Regions from separate parts of the Microcoleus sp. B9-D4 genome, predicted to be linked through region 2. Evidence: riboswitches for the same ligand, from Rfam matches in the RefSeq annotation. Region 2 holds a riboswitch; each other region holds the start of a gene.
The links. A riboswitch is a leader RNA that binds a small molecule or an ion and turns the genes downstream of it on or off. The one in region 2 is predicted to bind cobalamin.

Region 1: it holds a riboswitch for cobalamin, as region 2 does, so the genes downstream of both, QUB24_RS06485 (CbtB-domain containing protein) here and QUB24_RS28150 (DUF1636 domain-containing protein) in region 2, are expected to answer to the same signal.
Region 3: it holds a riboswitch for cobalamin, as region 2 does, so the genes downstream of both, QUB24_RS31585 (energy-coupling factor ABC transporter permease) here and QUB24_RS28150 (DUF1636 domain-containing protein) in region 2, are expected to answer to the same signal.

The regions. Positions count from the first base shown of each region.
Region 1 is NZ_JAUBTS010000007.1:93,771-101,032, reverse strand. It holds gene QUB24_RS06500 (hypothetical protein) at 50-697, shown strand; gene QUB24_RS06495 (vitamin K epoxide reductase family protein) at 753-1,673, shown strand; gene QUB24_RS06490 (hypothetical protein) at 1,743-2,933, opposite strand; gene QUB24_RS06485 (CbtB-domain containing protein) at 3,079-3,276, opposite strand; cobalamin riboswitch at 3,295-3,437, opposite strand; gene QUB24_RS06480 (Nramp family divalent metal transporter) at 3,606-4,910, shown strand; partial or broken gene QUB24_RS06475 (transposase) at 4,920-5,624, shown strand; gene QUB24_RS06470 (heavy-metal-associated domain-containing protein) at 6,076-6,276, shown strand; gene QUB24_RS06465 (heavy metal translocating P-type ATPase) at 6,322-7,262, shown strand, end outside.
Region 2 is NZ_JAUBTS010000068.1:21,999-29,260, reverse strand. It holds gene clpX (ATP-dependent protease ATP-binding subunit ClpX) at 1-986, shown strand, start outside; gene QUB24_RS28165 (type IV pilin-like G/H family protein) at 1,042-1,641, shown strand; gene QUB24_RS28160 (protein kinase domain-containing protein) at 1,633-2,919, opposite strand; gene QUB24_RS28155 (serine/threonine-protein kinase) at 3,033-4,721, opposite strand; cobalamin riboswitch at 4,856-5,002, shown strand; gene QUB24_RS28150 (DUF1636 domain-containing protein) at 5,025-5,435, shown strand; gene cobW (cobalamin biosynthesis protein CobW) at 5,702-6,736, shown strand; gene QUB24_RS28140 (GTP-binding protein) at 6,919-7,262, shown strand, end outside.
Region 3 is NZ_JAUBTS010000102.1:626-7,887, forward strand. It holds gene QUB24_RS31575 (FAD-dependent oxidoreductase) at 1-1,274, opposite strand, end outside; gene QUB24_RS31580 (Uma2 family endonuclease) at 1,518-2,237, opposite strand; cobalamin riboswitch at 2,412-2,558, shown strand; gene QUB24_RS31585 (energy-coupling factor ABC transporter permease) at 2,620-3,339, shown strand; gene QUB24_RS31590 (energy-coupling factor ABC transporter substrate-binding protein) at 3,343-3,675, shown strand; gene cbiQ (cobalt ECF transporter T component CbiQ) at 3,672-4,472, shown strand; gene QUB24_RS31600 (ABC transporter substrate-binding protein) at 4,871-6,283, shown strand; gene QUB24_RS31605 (hypothetical protein) at 6,267-6,434, shown strand; gene QUB24_RS31610 (hypothetical protein) at 6,491-7,009, shown strand.

The DNA.
Region 1 (7,262 bases), on a different contig from region 2:
GAGGGCGGGCAATTCCTTCCTCCTTGTAGCAATTTGTAGAGGAAAGCAAATGGAAAGTATGCTCAAAATTCTGTTGGGAAGTCTAGCTCTTAGTATTATTCACGCATTAATTCCCAACCACTGGATGCCTTTAATTGCGATTGGTAAAACTGAAAATTGGTCTCGCAGCGAAACTTTGCGGGCTACAGTAATTACAGGAGTTGCTCATACCCTCAGCATTATCCTAATTGGAATTGTCGTCGGCTTATTCGGTTACAAGTTCGCTGCTACCTATGTAGAGGCCGCTGAAATAATTGCGCCTTTAGTTTTATTAGTTTTAGGAATTATCTATCTTTTGGCAGAGTTAGATAGTTCTCGCAGGCACCACCACCATCACGCGGAAACAGTTAATTTAACTACCAAGCGATCGCAATTTCAAATCCTAGCTGTTTTAGGAACAGGAATGTTTTTCTCGCCTTGCATCGAAATAGAAGCCTATTTTTTTTCAGCAGGAACGATTGGTTTGAGCGGCATACTTGTAGTTTCTGTGGTCTACTTAGTTGTGACAGTTTTGGGAATGGTTTTGCTAGTAGACTTGGGAATGAAAGGAGTTAATGCTTTAGAAGAAAAGCTGCATTTTTTCGAGGCTCACGAACAAGGATTAACCGGAGCAGTATTAATCCTTCTAGGAATTGTGGCTTATTTCATCAAAGTGTAAAATGGTTGGTAATACAATTTAGTCTTGGGAAATATCCAGCACAGGAAAAAATATTATGCGTCGTCAACGTTCCATGCCTTGGATTCACCGCTATTCTCGTCCGCTCACGGCAGGAATTGCCTCGATAGGGGCTGCGATCACTGCTTATCTAACAGTGGTTAAGTTATCCAACGGAACGGCAGTTTGTCCGATCGAAGGCTGCGATATCGTGCTTTCGAGTCCTTATGCCTATGTCTTTGGTTTGCCTCTTTCTTTGTTCGGTTTTTTGGGCTATTTGAGCATGATAGTTTTTGCCGTAGCTCCCCTATTGGTCAATCCCGCAGAACAGAAGAGTCTCCGCTCTAAGTTAGAGTCTTGGACGGGACTATTTCTGTTTGCTGGTAGCACAGCTATGACGATTTTCAGCGGCTATCTGATGTATGTACTGGCTGTTGATATTAAAGCAGCTTGTATTTACTGTATTGCATCTGCTTTGTTTGCAACTAGCTTGTTTGTCTTAGCATTAATAGGTCGCGAATGGGATGATATCGGGCAACTATTTTTTATAGGAATTGTGGTGTCTATGTTAGTGCTGATTTCCTCTCTGGCTCTTTATGCCGATGTGAATAATCTCGGTACAGCTAACGAGACTAGCATCAAGACTACGACATCTTCCGGTACTTCAGAAATTGCTTTAGCGCAGCATTTAAAAATAGTGGGTGCTAAAATGTACGGCTCTTTTACCTGCGATCATTGTCAAGCACAGAAAGCAAGTTTCGGCAAAGAAGCGGCGGGCATTATCAATTATATTGAGTGCAATCCTCAAGGGAAAAATGCTCGGCGGGATCTTTGCGAAGCTGCGAAGATTCAAGGGACTCCCACTTGGGAAATTAACGGTAAGTTTTACCAAGGGCAAAAATCTTTGCAGGAGTTAGCGGATTTATCTGGCTATCAGGGAACTCGCGAATTTAAAGAGCTCTCAAATCAGGAACGTTGACAAGAGTGATTTCTGGCGATCGACTTAATCATAGTCGATCGCACTTAAATTAAATTATCCGAAATCCGGTTAAATGCGCCCTACTCTCACCCGCAGCCCAAGCAAACGGCGCTGCAATCCAAATCCGATCGCCATCCCCGCGATTACAATGCCTGTAAAGTAAGCTAAAACAGTCAACCGCACTGAAAGAGGAGGCGCGACTCCCTCAACTTCAATACTTTGTAAAACCTGGAATGGTGAAAACTGACGGGCCCCGTTGGGTTGGGGAGAAACTTCTACCTCTACTTTGTGAGGTGCGCCATCAAAAAACTGCTCTTGCCATATCAGTTTTCCGGCTGCATCCGGGACACCTTTGTAGGCAAAAGCAATCCAATCATTTTCGAGTTGGGTGACTTTAACATTGAACAATACATCTGTGACTGGCTGATTTGTTTTGGTATCGGTGACTTGAACTTGTAAATTAGCAGCTTTCCCTACTGTCGCACTAACATCTCCAGAAAGTCGCACCTGTAAACCCTGAGATTGCACAATGGGGCTAGTTTTTTCTGTCGGTTTAGATTCTGTCATGTGAGACATTGGCATCGACATCTCAGACTGGGCAATTTCAGCACTGACATTAACATATAACAAGGTAGCGATCGCAATTATTATCGCCCCACTTAACAGCAATCGCACTCTTTCAGGCGCTATTTCTCCTGCTTGGATTTTGGGCTTTCCTCCAATCGCCAAGCCGCCACCTAGCCCAACAACCAACAAAATCACAGCTAAAATCCCAAAATTGCGATACTTCACCCCGTTTTCCGGCACGGATAGTGTTAAAGTTTGCTGAATAGGAGTAAAAGCATTTTCTGCGATCGGAGTCACCTTTGCTAACAATTGATAATTTCCCCTAATGGGCAGCATTTGCTGGATTTGTAACTCACCTTTAGCTGCAACAGCCTCTATATCCAGCAACTTTGTTCCCTCCACGATCGGAAAATCGGTGGTAAACCAATGATTTTTAGGCGGAGTTAAAATTGTCAAACTAATTCGAGCATTCTCTAAAGGAATCCCCGCTGCATCTAAAGCTTGCAGCTTTAACGACACTGGAGATAAAGGTGTAGTTGCCTCGGCTTCAAAGGGTAAAATCTGGCTGATTGGGGGTTCAGAAGTCAGTCGCACAGTTGATTGTGGAGACTGCGAAAACCCTACCCAACCATAGAAAAAGATACTCATCATGCAGACAGCACTGATGAGCGCAGAAAACTTTAATTTTGACATTTTAATTCTGGACTTTTAAGGAATCTCGCGCGGGGTGGGGGCGGGTTTATTTAACCTGTCTGCACTCTGAGAAAGCTCGCAGGTTTACCCGCCCCAACAGGTTAAACGAATCGCACTGCAATATCTCAAATAAAAACAATCTTGTTTAGTGACAACTAACCATCAAAGTGTGGTGGCGCAGAGAGTGTACCTTGTTATGGACGGCGGGATAAGTTGTAAAGTAAACAGTCCAGACAGTCAAAGCGCATAGGGAGATGTAGAGCGTCGCTTGCACGGGTGTTGAAAGCGTCAACCGTGCCGTTTGTTGCCAAACCGAAGAAGAAGAAGATTGAGTAGTCATCATGTACCTCGCAGATGAATAAAGTAAATTTGGGCATCGGCGGGCATCCTGACTTGGAGAACTTGTCTCCTTCACAGTTGCGGGACAGTGCCGGACTTACACCGAACTTTCCCCGTTACCTCTGGTGGCTGTTCCTCACCAGAACCGATTTGATATTCAGAGCATATCACACATTCTGTTGCTGCATTCACATTACCTGGAGTGTTAGATAAAAAATACACAACTTCATATTTCTTGCAACTTTGGCGGATTTTGAGCAATACGACTGATGAAATTTAACAGAATTTGTGAGATTATGAAAATAATATGAAAATTATTTAACAATAAAACCAATGACTCACCCCGAAAACAGACCCAGCCTTCCTGAAGTCCACCGCAGCGTCCCCGTTCCCAACAGCAAAGGTTTCTGGCGTAAAATGCTGGCCTACGCAGGGCCGGGATATTTGGTTTCAGTGGGTTACATGGACCCCGGAAACTGGGCGACTGACTTAGCGGGGGGAGCCAAGTTTGGCTATGCGCTATTAAGTGTGATTTTGCTATCTAATTTGATGGCAATTTTGCTGCAATCACTCTGCGTGCGTTTGGGAGTGGCAACGGGACGAGATTTGGCACAAGCTTGTCGAGATTATTTCAGTCCGCGAGTCAGTTTTTTGCTGTGGATACTTTGTGAAATTGCTATTTCTGCTTGCGATTTAGCTGAACTTGTTGGAAGTGCGATCGGACTGCAATTGCTATTTGGTATTCCCTTAGTTTGGGGAGTGTGCATCACTGCGCTAGATGTAATAATGGTATTATTTTTACAAGGAAAAGGCTTTCGTTATATCGAAGCTTTGGTGATTACGATTATTGCAATTATTGGCGGTTGTTTTATTGCAGAAATGATTTTTGCAAAACCTGATGCCGGAGGAGTTTTACTCGGTTATGTTCCCAGCCTAGAGATTTTGCAAAATCAGGCAATGCTTTATATTGCGGTGGGTATTTTGGGGGCAACTGTGATGCCGCACAATCTTTACTTGCATTCGTCGATCGTGCAAACTCGCTCTTGGGAAGAAACTGCTGATAAAAAATGGGAAGCAATTAAATTTGGCACAATTGATTCCACCGTAGCGCTGTCAATAGCTTTGTTTATTAATTCAGCAATTCTGATATTGTCGGCTGCAAGCTTTCATTTTTCCGGGTATCAAGAAGTAGCAGAAATTCAAGATGCTTACAAACTGCTTTCTCCGGTACTGGGTGTGGGTTCTGCTAGTGCAATTTTTGCCTTTGCTTTATTGGCTTCGGGGCAGAACTCAACCTTGACAGCAACTTTAGCAGGACAGATTGTGATGGAAGGGTTTCTAAATTTTCGGCTGCGACCTTGGTTGCGGCGCTTGCTGACTCGACTGATTGCAATTGTGCCGGCTTTGATCGTAATTATCTTGTTTGGTGAAGGCAGTACAACTAATTTACTGGTTTTCAGTCAAGTGATTCTCAGTTTGCAATTACCCTTTGCAGTAATTCCCTTGGTAATGTTTACCTCAAACCGCAACTTAATGGGAGAGTTTGTGAATCCATTTTGGCTGAAAGCCTTAGCTTGGTTAGTGGCTAGTATTATAGTAGGATTAAATAGTTGGCTGTTATTGCAGACTATTTTCTAGTAATCTGCGATTGCGGTAGAGGCAGGAACACATTTAATATTTGATGCCTTAATGTGTCCATATAAAATGGGAGAAAGAGTAAGAGCGTTAAAGTTGTTACGCTCAGTAACGCCAGGAATGCTATTGATGTGGGATAGAGGCTTACATTCTTATGCGATGGTAGAAGCTACAGTCAGTAAAGGTTGTGAGTAGAAGAGTGCGAATTCCATCCAACGTTAAATTCTTAAACCAAACACTATTAGATGATGGTTCATATTTGAGGAAAGATTTATCCATCAGGCAAACTAAGAAAAAAAAGATTTAAGCCCATACAGGTAAGAGTAATTGAGTACACAATTGAGGCTCCCGAACACCCAGTCACACAAATTAGATATCGTTTAATTACGAGCTTGTTGGACGCTGAAAAATTTCCAGCCCAGTCACTTGCTTGTGAATATCATCAACGTTGGGAAGTCGAGAATACTATTGATGAAGTCAAAGTACATTTATTGGGAAGAAAAACTCATATTCGTTCTCAAAGACCGAAAGAAGTGGTACAAGAAATTTATGGTTTACTACTAGGACCGAAGAGCTGTACGGTCATTAATTTTTCAAGCTGCAAGCAGTGCCGGTGTTTCACCATTGCGTCTGTCTTTTACTGGAACATTACGAGTGATTCGTCGTGCTCTGCCAAAATTCCAGCGGTTACAACCACAAGAAATTCTCTTCTTTTGAATTGGTTAACTTTAGAGATACTTGACCAACTTCTACCTGAAATGGTTCATAGAAACAACCCAAGAGTTGTGAAAAAGCCTGTCTCAAAATTTCGCTCTAAACAAGTTAAACACAGAGGTACTGGAATAATAATGAATCCTCCTGTATTTATTGTTTTAAGCACTGCATAGCCCTTAACTGAACCGTATTGGCGCAGAAGGGACAGGTCCACACTTGGCCTTGATTGAAGGGAAGCATGACTCCCTGCGTGCGATCGGCGCCCCAATCTAGGATACACCGACTTTGAAAACACGCCCTAGGGATTCAAGAGACAGCAGATCATGGTGTCCAGGGTGTTGATTTCTCCTTTTTAGAGGTTCTCAAAAATTTCTTTTCATTCCCCCTTGACACTCCAGTGGACTGGATACTGCAAGATAGGATTAACCCCTCAAAGGAAAGGAAAAATACAACCATGACACTACAGCTAAAAGTCCCTAACATGGCGTGTTCAGCTTGTGGCGAAACCATTACCAAAGCCATCAAGACAGTAGATGCCGCCGCAAATGTTCAGGCAGATCCCAAAACCAAACTGGTCAATATCCAAACTCAAGCATCTGAAGCCGCCATTACAGAGGCAATTACAGTGGCAGGTTATCCCGTTACCTGTCACTAAAGATTTCTCAGACCCATTTTAAGGATGAAAATAAGGAGATTTTGTATGGAAAACGCCACTATGAAACTGCGAGGCATGAGTTGTGCCTCTTGTGCAAGTAACATCGAAGAGGCAATCCGCTCAGTTCCGGGAGTTGAGACGTGCAATGTTAATTTTGGAGCTGAACAAGCCAGCGTTACCTATAATCCCAGCCAAACTGATGTAGCAGCGATTCAGGATGCCGTGGATGCGGCTGGATATTCTGCTCTGCCGATGCAAGATGATGTACTTGCCCCAGAAGATGATGCAGAACGGCAGGCGCGGCAAAGTGAAAATCAGGACTTGACCCGCAAGGTGTGGGTTAGCGGTATTATCAGCGCCGTTATCGTGATTGGCTCGCTGCCTGCGATGACGGGATTGCCTATTCCCTTGATTCCCATGTGGCTGCACCATCCCTGGCTACAACTTGTACTCACTACTCCAGTATTGTTTTGGGCGGGTAGGTCTTTCTACATCAATGCCTGGAAAGCCTTGAAGCGTCATACCGCGACAATGGATACGCTAGTAGCGATCGGGACAGGGGCAGCTTACCTCTATTCTCTATTTCCCACCTTCTCTCCCCAGTGGTTTATCAGTCAGGGTCTTAAACCAGATGTGTACTTTGAAGCGGCATCTGTAATTATTGCATTGCTCTTGCTAGGACGACTGTTGGAAAACCGCGCTAAGGGACAAACCTCAGAAGCAATTCGTTCTCTTATGGGTTTGCAGGCAAAAACGGCGCGGGTAATTCGTAATGGACGAGAAGTGGACATTCCCATCGCTGAGGTAGTGTTGGAAGATGTCATTCTAGTTCGTCCGGGTGAAAAGATTCCCGTGGATGGCGAGATTATTGATGGCTCCTCAACGATTGATGAGGCAATGGTGACGGGTGAAAGTGTACCCGTGAAAAAGCAGCCTGGTGATGAAGTGATTGGAGCGACTATTAACAAGACTGGAAGCTTCAAATT
Region 2 (7,262 bases):
CTTCCCCTGACAGCGATGTAGAACTGCAAAAATCCAACATCCTCCTAGTCGGGCCCACAGGTTGTGGCAAAACTTTGTTAGCGCAAAGTTTGGCGCAAATGCTCGAAGTTCCCTTTGCGGTAGCGGATGCGACGACACTGACAGAAGCTGGATATGTCGGCGACGATGTAGAAAATATCTTGCTGCGGCTGTTGCAAATGTCCGATTTTGATGTGGAATCGGCGCAGCGGGGCATTATTTATATTGATGAAATTGACAAGATTGCTCGCAAAAGCGAAAACACTTCGATCACTAGGGATGTATCAGGAGAAGGAGTGCAGCAAGCGCTGCTAAAAATGTTGGAAGGAACAGTGGTTAACGTGCCCCCGCAAGGCGGCCGCAAACATCCTTACCAAGATTTTATTCAAGTTGACACTAGCAAAATTCTATTTATTTGTGGCGGTGCTTTTGTCGGTTTGGAAAAAATAGTTGAACAGCGTTTGGGTAAAAAATCCTTGGGCTTTATTCAGCCAACAGAAAGCGACAGCAACTCGACTTTGCCGGCGAAAGACAAGCGGGCCGCTGATATTTTGCAGCAGGTACAGCCGGACGATTTAGTCAAGTTTGGTTTGATCCCGGAGTTTGTGGGGCGGATTCCGGTGGTAACGGTGATTTCGCCGCTGGATGAAGCAGCTTTGATGCAGATATTGACTGAGCCCCGGAATGCGCTGGTGAAGCAGTATCAAAAGCTGTTGAAGATGGACAGCGTGGAATTGGAATTCCAGCCGGAAGCGCTACGGGCGATCGCCCAGGAGGCCTATCGTCGCAAAACTGGCGCGAGAGCTCTTCGCAGCATTTTAGAGGAGTTAATGCTGGATGTGATGTACGAGTTGCCTTCTCGCAAGGATGTGGCTAACTGTATGATTACTCCTGAAATGGTTGAGAAGCGATCGACTGCTGAATTGCTGTGGCATCCCGCATGGCACAAACAGCACGAAACTGCCTAATTTGTAATCTGTAGGGTGCTTGTGGCGCACCCTACAAGCTTGGCAAATTTACTTTATGACAGTTAAAAAAATGTCAGTCAATGTAGCTAAAGCCAGTAAAAAATCGAGATTGCCAGTATCCAGTTTGCTGCCGAGGATTGCAATTTACAGCGCGGTTATGGCTGGCATCCTGGCGTCATGGTACAATTTCCAACTCAATACGATCGTCCTGCCCTCGTTCCCGTCAACGGGTAAGGAATTTTATGAAGCCCTACAATATATTTCAAGCATCAATAGAGCGCAGCAAGCTTACTATGCAGAATACGGTCTATTTAGCGATTCCATTGCAAAATTGGGTCTGGGAATTAAAGAACAGACCGAGAACTATAATTACACGATGGTCTCATCAATGGGCCCGGTTCAAACTTTGCACAATCACCGCGAACCAGCACAATTTGAAAGCGCGATCGCGATCGCCAAACCTACTGATAGGAACCCCGATAAATCCTACACTGGCGCAGTATTTGCTTACAAAGAAAAGGGTAGCAATATAATAAAAACTATTACTGCTGTATGCGAGAGCGATCGCGAGAACGCACGTTATGCAGAAACTTGGAGTCCCCCAACTTTTGACGGCAAAGAAATTCACTGCCAGCCCGGAACAAGGTTAAGGTAAAACCTTGAAACTCTTTTGCGTCACTTTTTGACCGTCTAAGTAAAATTGAAACTGCCAATTGCCCGGTTTGTCATCTTTTTGAAAATTGTACCAGCACCAAGTATTTAATCGATTGCCCGTCGTTTTTAAATAAGATTGACTCTGGGCTGCAAAGTTGCCTTGAGAGTTGACAACCTTACAATAACCTCTATATTTTCCCTCTAGCAACTTAGTAGCACTGACAGCAAAATAGACTTTATTGTGTTGTTTCAAAGACCAAACATCTCTAGTTTTTTTCGATTCTAGTTCGTCAGTTAACATCACTTGAGTCTGAGGATTTAACTTTACTGCGTTGATTATTAGTTTGAGATCGACTGCTGTTTGAGGTTCGGAAAATTTCCACAGCCAAGGAAACAGCAAAGGAATAAAAATAGCAGCAATTGCTGTTAATAATCGGACTGATATCAGTGCGATTTTTGACTTGTTACGCGGCTGAACTACCTCTAGGGGAATCAAAGCATTGAGGGCAGCATCTGCGAAAGGATAGCGGTGTTTGAAATTGGGTTCCACCATTTTTTGCAGCCAGTCAAGAAACTCTGGAGTTAGCTGCGGCAAGCGATTTTTAAAATTAATCCGCCCCGTATCGTCCATCAAGCTGCCAATTTCGGTAGAATTGATGCCGATTAGCAAGCAAATTAGCGTCGCGCCGAGACTGTATAAATCCGATGCAACAGTTAGCTGCCGATTGAACATTTGTTCTGGCGGCATAAAGCCCAAAGTGCCTTTCACAACGCTGCTGGCCGCCACTTCTCCCCCGCCGATTCTAGCAAATCCGAAATCGACAAGGCTGACATTCATCCGGTCATTTACTAAGATATTTTCGGGTTTTAAATCTCTGTGGATGACTGGCGGAACCCGATTTTGCAGGTATTTGAGTATTTCTAAAACAGAGATAGCAATTTGCTTGATTTGTTCGGGTTTCCAGCGGTTAGAATTTGCCAAGGAAGGGGAATCTTTGTATTCTTGCACCATGCAGAAACCCGATGCAGTTGGGAAGGAATCTAAATAGCGGGGAATGCTAGGATAGTCGAGTTCTCGCAAAATTTTAATTTCTTGTTCGCACGCTTGATATTGAGCCCAATTAGCGCCTGTTTGGGCAAATTGAAATTGTTTGACGGCGACGGAACGTTTGGTATTAATTTCGGTAGCGAGATAAGTAACTCTACCGCCAGCGCGATTGTGTCCGAGTTCGCGGGTTATTTGATAGCCGTAGTTGGAAAAGTCAGGAAAAGCATTCATAGGTAAACAGTTGATAGTTGATAGTTTATGGTTGATAGTTGACTGTTGGGAGTTGATAGTTGATAGTTGTCAGTAGTGCGAGCTTAAGAACTCGCGAACGAGAGTTCAGTTGTTTACGGTTTAATTAAATTGGGTTCGGATTTGTGATAGTGGGCAAGGATTCTTTTTGATTTAAAAACACTCATTTCAAACAAAGGAATTGCAGTAACTACTAAAGATACCATTATCGTTCCTCCTACAGCTATCATTTCCATGGGTTCAACCCATTCTAATTGACTACCGACTTTTAAAAACAGGTAAAATAATAATCCAAGACTCATACAAAATCCGGCACAAAGAAAGGCTATTTGGGCAGCATCTACTTCAATAATTTGTCTGGATCTCTGCTCGTCAATCACATGGTTAAACATCAAATGAACTATTTTGTAAATCAAGGATGCCATTGCTAGAATTAAGGCGGCTATAAGGCTCCCTCCTAATGCTCCCAGTAAAGTTACTTCGCCCTCAATCAAGGAATATATCAAACCTAACAAAATTAACAAAATGAACCAAGTTAAGTGGAAGATCAACTCGGACATTAAACCTGCTAAAATAAAGCCGCACATAAAAGTCAGCCTGTATGCAGAAAAAGAATTAGTTTTTTGCGGTACGGGCAGCGGGGCTGTTGTAGCTTGCAATTCTATTGTATGAGTTTGGGGTTCAGAATTTGCGCGCAAGATGATTTGGCGGTTGTAAGTTTGACTGGCCAGCAATTTGCTCGTATCGACGGCGATTGTGCACTCGATATTATTGCTTTCAAATGCCTGCGGTTCAAAGGAGATCCAAGAGTGGTCGTAGGGCGTGTGGGGCGGATCGTTCGGATGCGGCGCAACTTCCCATCTTCCTGTTAAAATTGTATCGGGAATTGGGTTGCTAATTGCAATAGTTTGTGTTAAGATTTCTCCATATTCAGTAGCAGTGAATTGAATGCGATCGCGCTCAATTCTCACTTTCGGCAAGCTGCTGACATCCAAAGATTGTAGCGCAGCTAAAGCATCAGCCGCCGACTGATATCTATCTTGAATTCTCGGCGCTACCATCCTTTCCAGCCAATTCATCCAACCTTGCTGCAACGGCGGTACTAAATGCCGGAAATGAATGCCATAATTGGCATCAACTAAATTACCGACATCCGCAGATTTCGTACCAGTTAACAAGCAAATCAGCGTTATCCCCAAGCCGTAAAGATCCGAGGCTTTGGTTAATTCTCGGTTGAACATTTGTTCGGGTGGCATAAATCCCATCGTGCCTTTGACAACGCTGCTGGCGGCAATGTTTCCGCATCCCAAGCGCGCAAAACCGAAGTCTACTAAGTAAACATTTAACTCTTCGTCGATTAACAAGTTTTCCGGTTTGATGTCGCGGTGAATTACGGGCGGTTTCTGGGATTGCAGGTAAGCTATAATTTCTAAAGTTGCGATCGCAATTTGCTTGATATCCGGCGGCGAAAAAGTCCGGGCGACTGCAGATTCGGCATTTTTGTATTCCTGCACCATGCAGAAACCGCTGTCAGTCTGGAAAGAATCGAGATAGCGTGGGATGCCAGGACGATCCAGATTTTGCAAAACTTTAATTTCTTGTTCGTAAGCTTCGTATTCGGCCCAGCTAGCACCTAATTGAGCAAATTGAAATTGCTTAATTACAACGGATTTTTTAGTGTTAATTTTTGTGGCGAGATAGGTGACGCGGCCGCCCAGACTGTTGTATCCGAGTTCGCGACTTATTTGATAGCCATGTTGGGAAAAGTCAGGAAAAGCGTTCATAGGTAATTACTATGGTTGGTAGTAAGGACTTTAGTCCTGAAGCAGTTATCTTATAAGGACTAAAGTCCTTACTACGAACAAAACGATCGCTCCTACAAACATAACTTTTTTGAAAAAAGGCGGCAAGTGCGGTATGATGTGATTTCGCGATCGGTTCTAGCGGGGAGCAGTCGCTAGAGGAAACGGGGAAAGTTCGGTGCAAGTCCGACGCTGTCCCGCAACTGTAATGAAACCCTTGGGGTTTTTCAAGTCAGAATGCCCGCCGATATCTAACTCACTTTTGAACGCATCTGCGAGGTACGGATGATGGATGGAATTAACACGGCTGTACGCACAAAGCACAGTCTATTTGTTTGCACTGCTTGTGCTAGTGTTTGGAAAAACGGCAAGCGCGAAGGTAAAAGCGGCGGTCAACAATTCATGGAAAATTTGTCGCAACTCGCTAAAAATTGGAAGTTTTCTGATAAGTTTGAGATTCAAGAGGTTGAGTGCATGAGTGCTTGCAGTCACTCTTGTGCGGTGTCTTTTGCTGCTGTTGGAAAGTACACTTATCTGTTTGGCGATTTACCTGCAAATGAGTCGGAAAGCGTCGCGGCTGTACTCGAATGTGCGGGTCAATACTATGCTAAACCGGACGGTTTGTTGCCTTGGTCAGAGCGTCCTCAAGCTCTGAAAAAAGGTGTTTTAGCAAAGATTCCACCACTGGGAAATTAGACCCTTTCTCGTTACCATGCTCTACCCATCGCCGATAACTAAGGCGACCCATCCGCCAGGGACTTAAGTCCCTGGCTAATAGCGAAAGTCCTCTAAAGAGGACTGAGAATAAAAATTTTAAACTCATTAGTCCTCTTGAGAGGACTTTCGCTTTGAGGCAGGGGTTTAAACCTCTGCCGGACTGTCGGTTTAACGAGTTTTCTGTCCGCAATTGCCTGACCCAAAATTGAAAGATATTCAATCACACTACAACAACAAAATTATCAATGCACAAAATTCCTGTTACTGTCATCACTGGTTTTCTCGGTAGCGGCAAAACTACCTTAATTCGCCACTTATTGCAAAATAATCAAGGTCGCCGCATTGCTGTTCTGGTTAACGAATTTGGCGAAATCGGAATTGACGGAGAACTGCTGCGCGATTGCCAAGTTTGCGACGAAGAAGAAAATGTTAGCAGCAATATTGTTGAACTAACAAATGGTTGTCTTTGCTGCACTGTTCAAGAGGAATTCTTGCCGACTATGCAGGAATTGTTGAAGCGCCGAGAACAAATTGATTGTATCTTAATTGAGACTTCTGGCCTCGCACTTCCTAAACCTTTGATTCAAGCTTTTCGCTGGCCGGAAATTCGCACGGGTGCTACTGTAGACGGTGTTGTTGCTGTTGTCGATTGCGAAGCTATTGCTAGCGGTACTTTTGTCGGTGATATCGATGCTTTGATGGCACAGCGGCAGGCCGATTCTAGTTTAGATCACGAAACTCCGATCGAGGAATTGTTTGAAGACCAGTTAGCCTGTGCCGATATGGTACTTTTAACGAAGGTCGATCGCGTAGATGCTGAAACTCACAAGAAAGTCCAAAGCTGGTTGCAGCAAGAGTTGCGTCCGAGTGTGAAAATTGTGCCTTGCAAAGGTGGCGAAATTAACCCCGATGTGTTAATGGGATTTAATGCGGCGGTTGAGGATGATTTGGAGTCTCGTCCGAGTCACCACGACACTGAGGAGGAACACGAGCACGATGATGATATTAACTCGACTTACTTTATTGCCGATCGCGAATTTGAACCTGAAGCTTTGGTGAAAAAACTGCAATCCTTGATGCAGCAGGAGGAAATCTATCGGATTAAAGGGTTTGTGGCGGTTCCCAAGAAACCGATGAGGATGGTGTTGCAAGGTGTGGGTTCGCGGATAGAATATTTTTACGATCGCCCTTGGCAACCTTCCGAACTCCGCCAAACCAAATTAGTGCTGATCGGTAGAGAGTTAGAGCGCGATCGAATTGCAGCTATGATTAACAACTAATTGTCATCTGAGAGGGGCGGGTCGATCGATATTTTGAATTGCAGCAAATATTATTGGTAAAACTCGCTCCTCCAAGCTCTCACCAACAATTTATTAACATTATTTAATATTGTGGGCGCTGCCAGCAGGTCTGGTGTACAATAGCGATAATGGTTATCATTGTACAATAATCGAGGTCAAGTATGGTGACTGCTGGGGCGATCGAATCAGTTCCTGTTACCGTTCTCACGGGCTATCTGGGTGCAGGCAAAACTACGCTACTGAACCGCATTTTAACAGAGGAACACGGCAAAAAAGTTGCAGTCATCGTCAACGAATTCGGCGAAGTAGGCATCGACAACCAACTGATAATTGATGCCGACGAAGAAATTTTTGAGATGAACAACGGCTGCATTTGCTGTACAGTCCGAGGCGATTTAATTCGGATTATCGGTAACTTGATGAAGCGGCGAGACAAATTCGACCACATAGTCATCGAAACCACAGGTTTAGCCGACCCCGCACCCGTCATTCAGACATTTTTTGT
Region 3 (7,262 bases), on a different contig from region 2:
ATGCCAATATTAAAAATAGGCTGTTTAAAACTCAGACTTTTAAACCATCCTAGACTGTTTGCTTTCTCGCCAATACCCGGAATGCCTCCGCGGACATCAAAATGATAGCTAAATGTTGCCAGGGCTTCATTAGCAGGTACGCCACCTAACAGCATTTGTGCGCCAGTTAAAGGTTCTACAACTCCCGTCACATTGCCAGCGTGTCTGATATAAAGTTCTGAGGCATAAGTAACAGAAGTAGCCCCCAAACTCCTCAGCCAAGTTGTAATAAATAACATCTCTCTTTGCATATTAGCCGTGGGTTTGCTCCCGCTTCTAGCTAAGGCTTCGGCTTCGCTGGCTGTGACTGCAAATAAAAGCGCATTCCACGAAAGTCGGTCATTTGGAAGTATTGCTATATTTCCCTCATCTAAAATTATGCCAGTTTCAGAAAAAGATAGTTTTCTTCCTCTAAATGAGTGGTAAGCTACAGACAGAGCCGGCGCGCGAACATCGATGTAATCGTTACCCGCCCACAGAGTTTTGAGATTGCCTTGAGTGTCCCTCATTTCCCGCCGAAGCTCTTCTGCTAGTTTGGCATCCTTGCCTGCAGCGTACAGCAAAAATTTTTGACTCTCTGCATCGGCCAGGTTGGTAAAGCGTTTTAGATAAATATAATCGAATTCTTTCAGTGCTCTTGCACTGAGTCCTTGGGTTTCAAAAACGAGGGTGACTGGAAGTTCTGAATTAGGCAGACCAAATGTTTCAAATCCCTTCAGCTTTCTCACACCGGCAGCTTGAGCTAATTCGGCATTGACAGTGGCATCAATAAATTGCTTGCCGGCATAAACTACGCCTTGAGAGGTGGTTATACTGACAATTTTTTGACCTTCTTTACTGACTGATTTAATTTCTACTTTGCTCAGGAGATCAGCCCCAGCTTTTACCAGCATTTCTTTCAGGGCTGCACTGGCTTTGCGGGGGTCAAGTGCAATTGCGGTGACACCGGATTTTTGTAAGAATTCTTTATAGATTGTCGCTGGTGAACCAAAGGTATCTAACTTTAAAGATTGTTGAAGTTCTTCACTAATCTGACTTCTATCTAAATAAGCAAGACCGCCTCTTACCAAATGCCCGCCAATTCCTTCTTGCAAGCTTGCTTTCGACATCAGTAGAATTCGCGGATAACGCTTTGTTCGGCGAAAATATTCTCTGGAGGCAGAGATAACAGCTAGAACTCCTGGAACTTCATCACCAAAACAGATGACATCGTAAGAACGCAGATCCATGACCATTATTTAAGAACCTCTCCTAATTTTCATGTTTTCGAGCTGGATCTCAATGTTTGCCGTCCAACTCTCTGTTTTTCCCAAATCTAGCTCGATATTTCCTGATTTTTGCGATAAATATTCACACATTTCTGGAGGCAGAAACCGGGGTTTTTCCAGAAAATCCTCCGTTGAGGACGATCGATCGGGCGTTGAAAAACCCGGTTTCTGAGCGTCAAGAGTGCGTCAGTGTTGTGCTTTTGATTGCCATCAGGTCAGATTATCAGGATCTATCCCCAACTCCCGCAATCGCTGAGCTAGTCGCTCGGAACGTTGGGCCAATCGATCGGCGCGCTGCGATTCCTGTTGGGCGCGCTGCGCTGATTCTTTCACCTGTTCTTCAGGAGTCAGATAACGTTTTCCATCGGCATCATACCAATACAACCACTCCCTTGTCACCCCAGAATAACTTCCCCTTTCACAACCAATCCCTAAACCAATTTCAGGCATCCAAACAGGATGTCCTGGCTGTAACTCGTACTTCCCATTGACTAACTTGTGTACTTCCAAATGAGGTTTACGACGGCGGCGGGAAGAATAAATGACGTAATAAAGTACGCCTAGAGCTTGATAAGTGTCTAATTTTGTGCTGTATTCCTTGCGATAATTTGGGGAAACAACTTCTAGCACGAAAAGTGGCATGACATTTTCATCCCACAGCACGTAACTAGGACGCAATTCTTCGTCGTAAAATCGTTCTACTCCTAAACTTAAGAAAGCATCTGGGACAATGGGCGGTTCATCAGGGTGATGATAAATACCCATATCTATGCCAAAAAACCAGTCCATGCGTTCTGCCCAAAGTATGAGCAATATTGCTTTTAACAACCCTGGTATTAGTTCTTGCAGTTCGTTATCCACAGGCGTTTCATCAGAGTCTGGTAGTTCATCGGCTGAGGGCCAGTGCCTCGGAAATTTGTAATCTAACATGGCGGCTTTCCTCAAAACTCACTAATATTATACCGTTGATTTGTTTGGCAATAGTATTTATGGAACGAACCGCGAAGACGCGAAGGAAGAGAAGAGAAGATGATAGGTAATTTTGACTTAGTTAATCTGAAGTAATTTTTGTAAAAGATTTGCTGAGACTTACGCGATCGACTAAACTATGTCTAACCAGTCGGTTCTAATGGGGAGCAGCCGTTAGAGGAAAGGGGGAAAGTTCGGTGCAAGTCCGGCGCTGTCCCGCAACTGTAATGAGAGTCTTGTCGCTTTCTGAGTCAGGATGCCCGCCGATGTGTTAATTTACATAGTCTCATCTGCGAGGTTCAGCGTGAAGACCAGAAATCGGAAATTGGTCAGCTTAGGATTGATGGCTGGCTTGAGTTGTTATATTGTCCTGGGTTCGGCAACGCCCGCCGCAGCTATGCACATTTCGGAAGGTTTTTTGCCGGTGCAATGGGCTGCATTTTGGTGGATTGTGGCGTTGCCTTTTTTTGCAGTAGGTTTGCGCTCAATTACTCGTATTACAAAAGAACACCCGGAACTTAAATTATTGCTTGCTTTGGCGGGTGCGTTTACTTTTGTGCTTTCTGCTTTAAAAATTCCCTCGGTAACGGGCAGTTGTTCTCACCCGACGGGTACAGGTTTGGGCGCAATTTTGTTCGGCCCTTCGGTGATGGCTGTACTGGGGGCTTTAGTTCTGCTTTTTCAAACGTTACTGTTAGCGCATGGTGGCTTGACAACGCTGGGAGCGAATATGTTTTCGATGGCGATTGTCGGCCCTTTCGCTGCGTATTTTATCTATCAATTGCTGTTGCGAACTGGTAGCCAGCGGGCGGCAATTTTTTGTGCGGCGGCTTTGGCAGATTTGCTGACTTATGTGACGACTTCGATTCAATTAGCATTAGCTTTTCCGGCAGCAAGTGGCGGTTTTATGGCTTCGTTTCTCAAGTTTGCTGGCATCTTTGCTATCACTCAAGTACCCCTGGCTATCAGTGAGGGATTGCTGACTTTATTGGTCTGGAATTGGCTGCATTCTTACGGGAAGCCGGAGTTGGAAACTTTGAAATTATTGAGACAGGAGTCATAAGCCGTGAGTAAAAAAACTACAAAAAATCACCAATCTACTTCGCGGCAAAATTTACTGTTGGCTGGCGCTGTGATTGTTCTGGCAGCGTTTCCTCTCGTTTTTGTGCGGGGTGAATACGGCGGTGCCGATGACCAAGCTAAGAAAGCAATTACGGAAATTCAACCGGGTTATAAACCTTGGTTTAATCACTTGTTTGAGCCGGCTAGCAGCGAAATTTCCAGTCTATTGTTTGCGTCTCAAGCGGCGATCGGGGCTGGCGTAGTTGGGTACGTCATTGGGTTGTATAAAGGCCGATCGCAATCTCGGCAGCAGTCTGATCATAAATCGTCGGAATGAACCATCAGATTGATAGTCTGGCTTATACCAATCGCTTGCGCGGGTTGCCGCCATCTCACAAGTTATCCTTTGCGATCGCCCTTTTAATTCTGTCTCTAGTTTCTGGGGCGATCGTCCAATTGTCGATCGGCCTTTGGCTAGCCGTCTGGATTGTCGTCTATGCGGGTATTCCGGGGAAACTGTATTTGCGGTTGCTGTCACTACCGTTGATGTTTTTGCTGACAAGTTTGCCTGCTTTGGCGCTGGGTGCGGTTGAGTTAAGTCAAATCCAGGAAATTCAGTGGGATATTTGGCAAGGTTGGGGCATTAGCACCGGCACTTTTTATCTGTATGTGAGCCGCACTGGAATATACCAAGTGAGCTTGCTATTTGCCCGCGCCTTCGCATCGACAAGCTGTATGTATTTCATCCTCTTGACGGTTCCATTTACCGAAATCTTGCAGATTCTCAGACAATTACGCTGTCCAGAGTTGGTCACAGAACTGCTATTACTAATGTATCGGTTTATTTTTAGCTTATTGGCGATCGCCGATGAACTTTGGATAGCCCAAAACTCGCGCTGTGGCTATCGCACTTGGAAACTGGGAATGAACAGTTTAAGCATTTTAATCGGGCAATTGCTTCAGCGAACTTTGGAAAACTACCGTCAAGTTTCCTTGAGTTTAGCCTCGCGCGGCTTTAATGGAAAACTGCAAGTTTGGCATTCTTACCCTTATAAACCTTCGCGAAGATATACATTTGAAGCCGTGTTTGGGTGTACAGTTTTAACTTTGTTAAGCGCGGTATTTCAACATTAAATTACTCGTTCCCAGGCTCTGCCTGGTAACGCAGAACCGGAGGCTCTGCCTCCAATTTCCCCTTCGCCACGCGAGGCAGAGCAAGAGTGAAATCGTTTCCCAGGCAGAGCCTAGGAACCAGTCAATGGGGGCCAGAAACCGGGGTTTTTACAGAATATGTGGGCTGTAGCGCGTCTTCTGGGCAAAAAACCCGGTTTCTGAACAACCGCGCCTCCAGGAATATTGTTGATAATTCTCGTATTCTCGTTAGTTTAGCGGGCCGGATTTAAATAAGGGCGATCGCACTTGCAACAGCTATTACAAATATGACTTTTATGAACTTAATTAATGAATTATATGAATTGACGTGAACAGTAGTTGAATGAATAATTACAGTATCAAAATACAGAGAAAAAATCATGTATCAAGATACTAACAAAAAAAACAGCCCGCCGCCCATTGTTTTTATTATTGCCATCGGCTTAATTGGGTTTGGCGCATACAAGTTCCTTCCCGGTTTATTAAAATCCCAAACTTCAAATACACCTACATCTACATCTACATCGGCAACGATCGCACCCGGAGCGATCGCCAATCGTATCAGTTTAGGAAATCAGATATTGGTGACATCCCAAACCACACCAGATAAACAAGCAGGCGTTGAAGCTTTTAAGAACGGAGATTACTCAATTGCGATTCAGAATTTTCAGGCTTCGCTGAAACAAAATCGCAACGACCCGGAAACCATTATCTATTTGAATAATGCCACAGCCAGCAATAGTTCTGCCGTAAAAATTGCTGTCAGCGTCCCCATTGGTAGCAACCCCAATGTCGCCCAAGAAATCCTTCGAGGTGTGGCCCAAGCTCAGGATGAAATAAATACTAGCGGTGGCATAAATGGGGCAAAACTGCAAGTAGAAATTGTCAACGATGACAACAGTCAAGAGGTTGTCAAAGAAGTTGCAAGGACATTGACAAAAGATTCGAGTATACTAGCAGTAATTGGACACAATGCTAGCAACGCATCTCTCGAAGCTGCTCCGATCTATCAGCAAGAAAAACTGGTAATGGTGACACCGACGAGCTTTGCCAACAATCTATCAGGATTTGGCAGCTACATCTTTCGGACAGTACCCAATATTAGCTTAATGGCAGCTCCCTTAGCAGAATATGCCGTCAAAACAGCCGCCCAAACTAATATTGCCGTTTGTTATGACTCCCAAGCACCGGATAACATATCATTTAAAGATGAATTTGTGGCATCTCTTACTGCTGCTGGCGGCAAATTAGCTCCCACTGTTTGCGACTTTTCCTTACCCTCTTTTAATCCCGAAAGTGCGATCGCCGATGCTGTCAGCAAAGGTGCACAAGGATTGATGGTAGCGCCCCACATCGATCGCATTGACCGTGCGATTTCTCTGGCTCGCATCAATCGAGGCAAATTGCCACTCTACGGCAGCACTACGCTCTACACCTTTCAAACTTTAAAAGACGGACAAAAAGACGTTGACGGGCTTGTTTTGCCCGTTCCCTGGCATCCTGAAACTAATCCCGGTAGCCGTTTCCCAGAAAATGCCCGCCAGCGTTGGGGAGGCATTGTGAATTGGCGAACAGCAACGAGTTTTGACGCGACTCAAGCTGTCATCGCTGGCTTGCGACAAAGCAATACGCGGGAAGGATTGCAACAAGCACTCAGAAATGCGAGTTTTTCGACAGCCGGATCGAGCGAGGATGTGAAGTTTTTGCCCACGGGCGATCGGGCTGGTAAGCCGATTTTAGTGCAAGTTAAACAAGGAGGAAGCACTGGCTATAACTTTGTCCCGCTGCGGTAAGTTTGTTAAGTGCGAGGCGTTTCCTTTACATGAGGGATGGATACGGTACGTTTCCGACGGAAGTTCCCGCACTCCCGGTTCTGTGGACGATCGCGGCGGGGGACTGGGTTTGGAGGAATTTCCCTTCGGCGAAACACTACGGCTGCTTTAATATTTGAGCACAATTTCTGGTTATAATTATAAGCAACACCGCAGTGAACATTTGGTATGGGAAGAAAAGCAAAACTCAAAAAACAACGGCAAACAGAGCGACAACTACAGATGAAAGAAGGTCAACTTCCATCTATTACTCCTCCCCCAGTGGGTGAGCTTGTATATTCTAAAGATGCTTGGTTTAGTGATAATAAGCCCTTGAGTATCGATATTGTAAAAAGCGCCAGAACTCAAAGATATTTAGTTTGCCTAGATCCGAATCCCTCCCAGGAACACACCAGACAAGTTACTCTAACAGTTTGGGACAGTGTTGAGCGTGCAATTTTCGGAGGTGAAGAGGCAATTAAACATCTCAAGGCATACACCTATGAGCAACTTTGTGTTTTTAGGAATTTTCAAGAATTCATCTCTAAACTAAGTGATGATGACGATCAAGTAATCGCTGTAAGCCATGAGGGGAGAGTGCATACCGATCGGGAAACTCGGATGGCGGCGATGAGAGAATTTAATAAACACGCCATTGAGTCCGGGGATAATATCCGTTTTCGAGTAGATGGAGAGACGGTTCTTTGAATATAACTCGCTACTACGATAGGGATATCACTTAGTCGCAAGCCCCATAGCCTAGCGCTTTCCAATTGATATAAGCTTTTCGATCAACACCCCCAATTACTAAACCATAAACCAAACTTATTTTATTAGGTGATATAAGTTCCCATCACGCTAGAAAAGACACCAGTCGCGTGGAACAGGCATCTTGCCTGTTCCTGAGCTAATTTTACATGGAATTAGCAGAATTTTTAAGATAAACTGAAATGAGTAGATT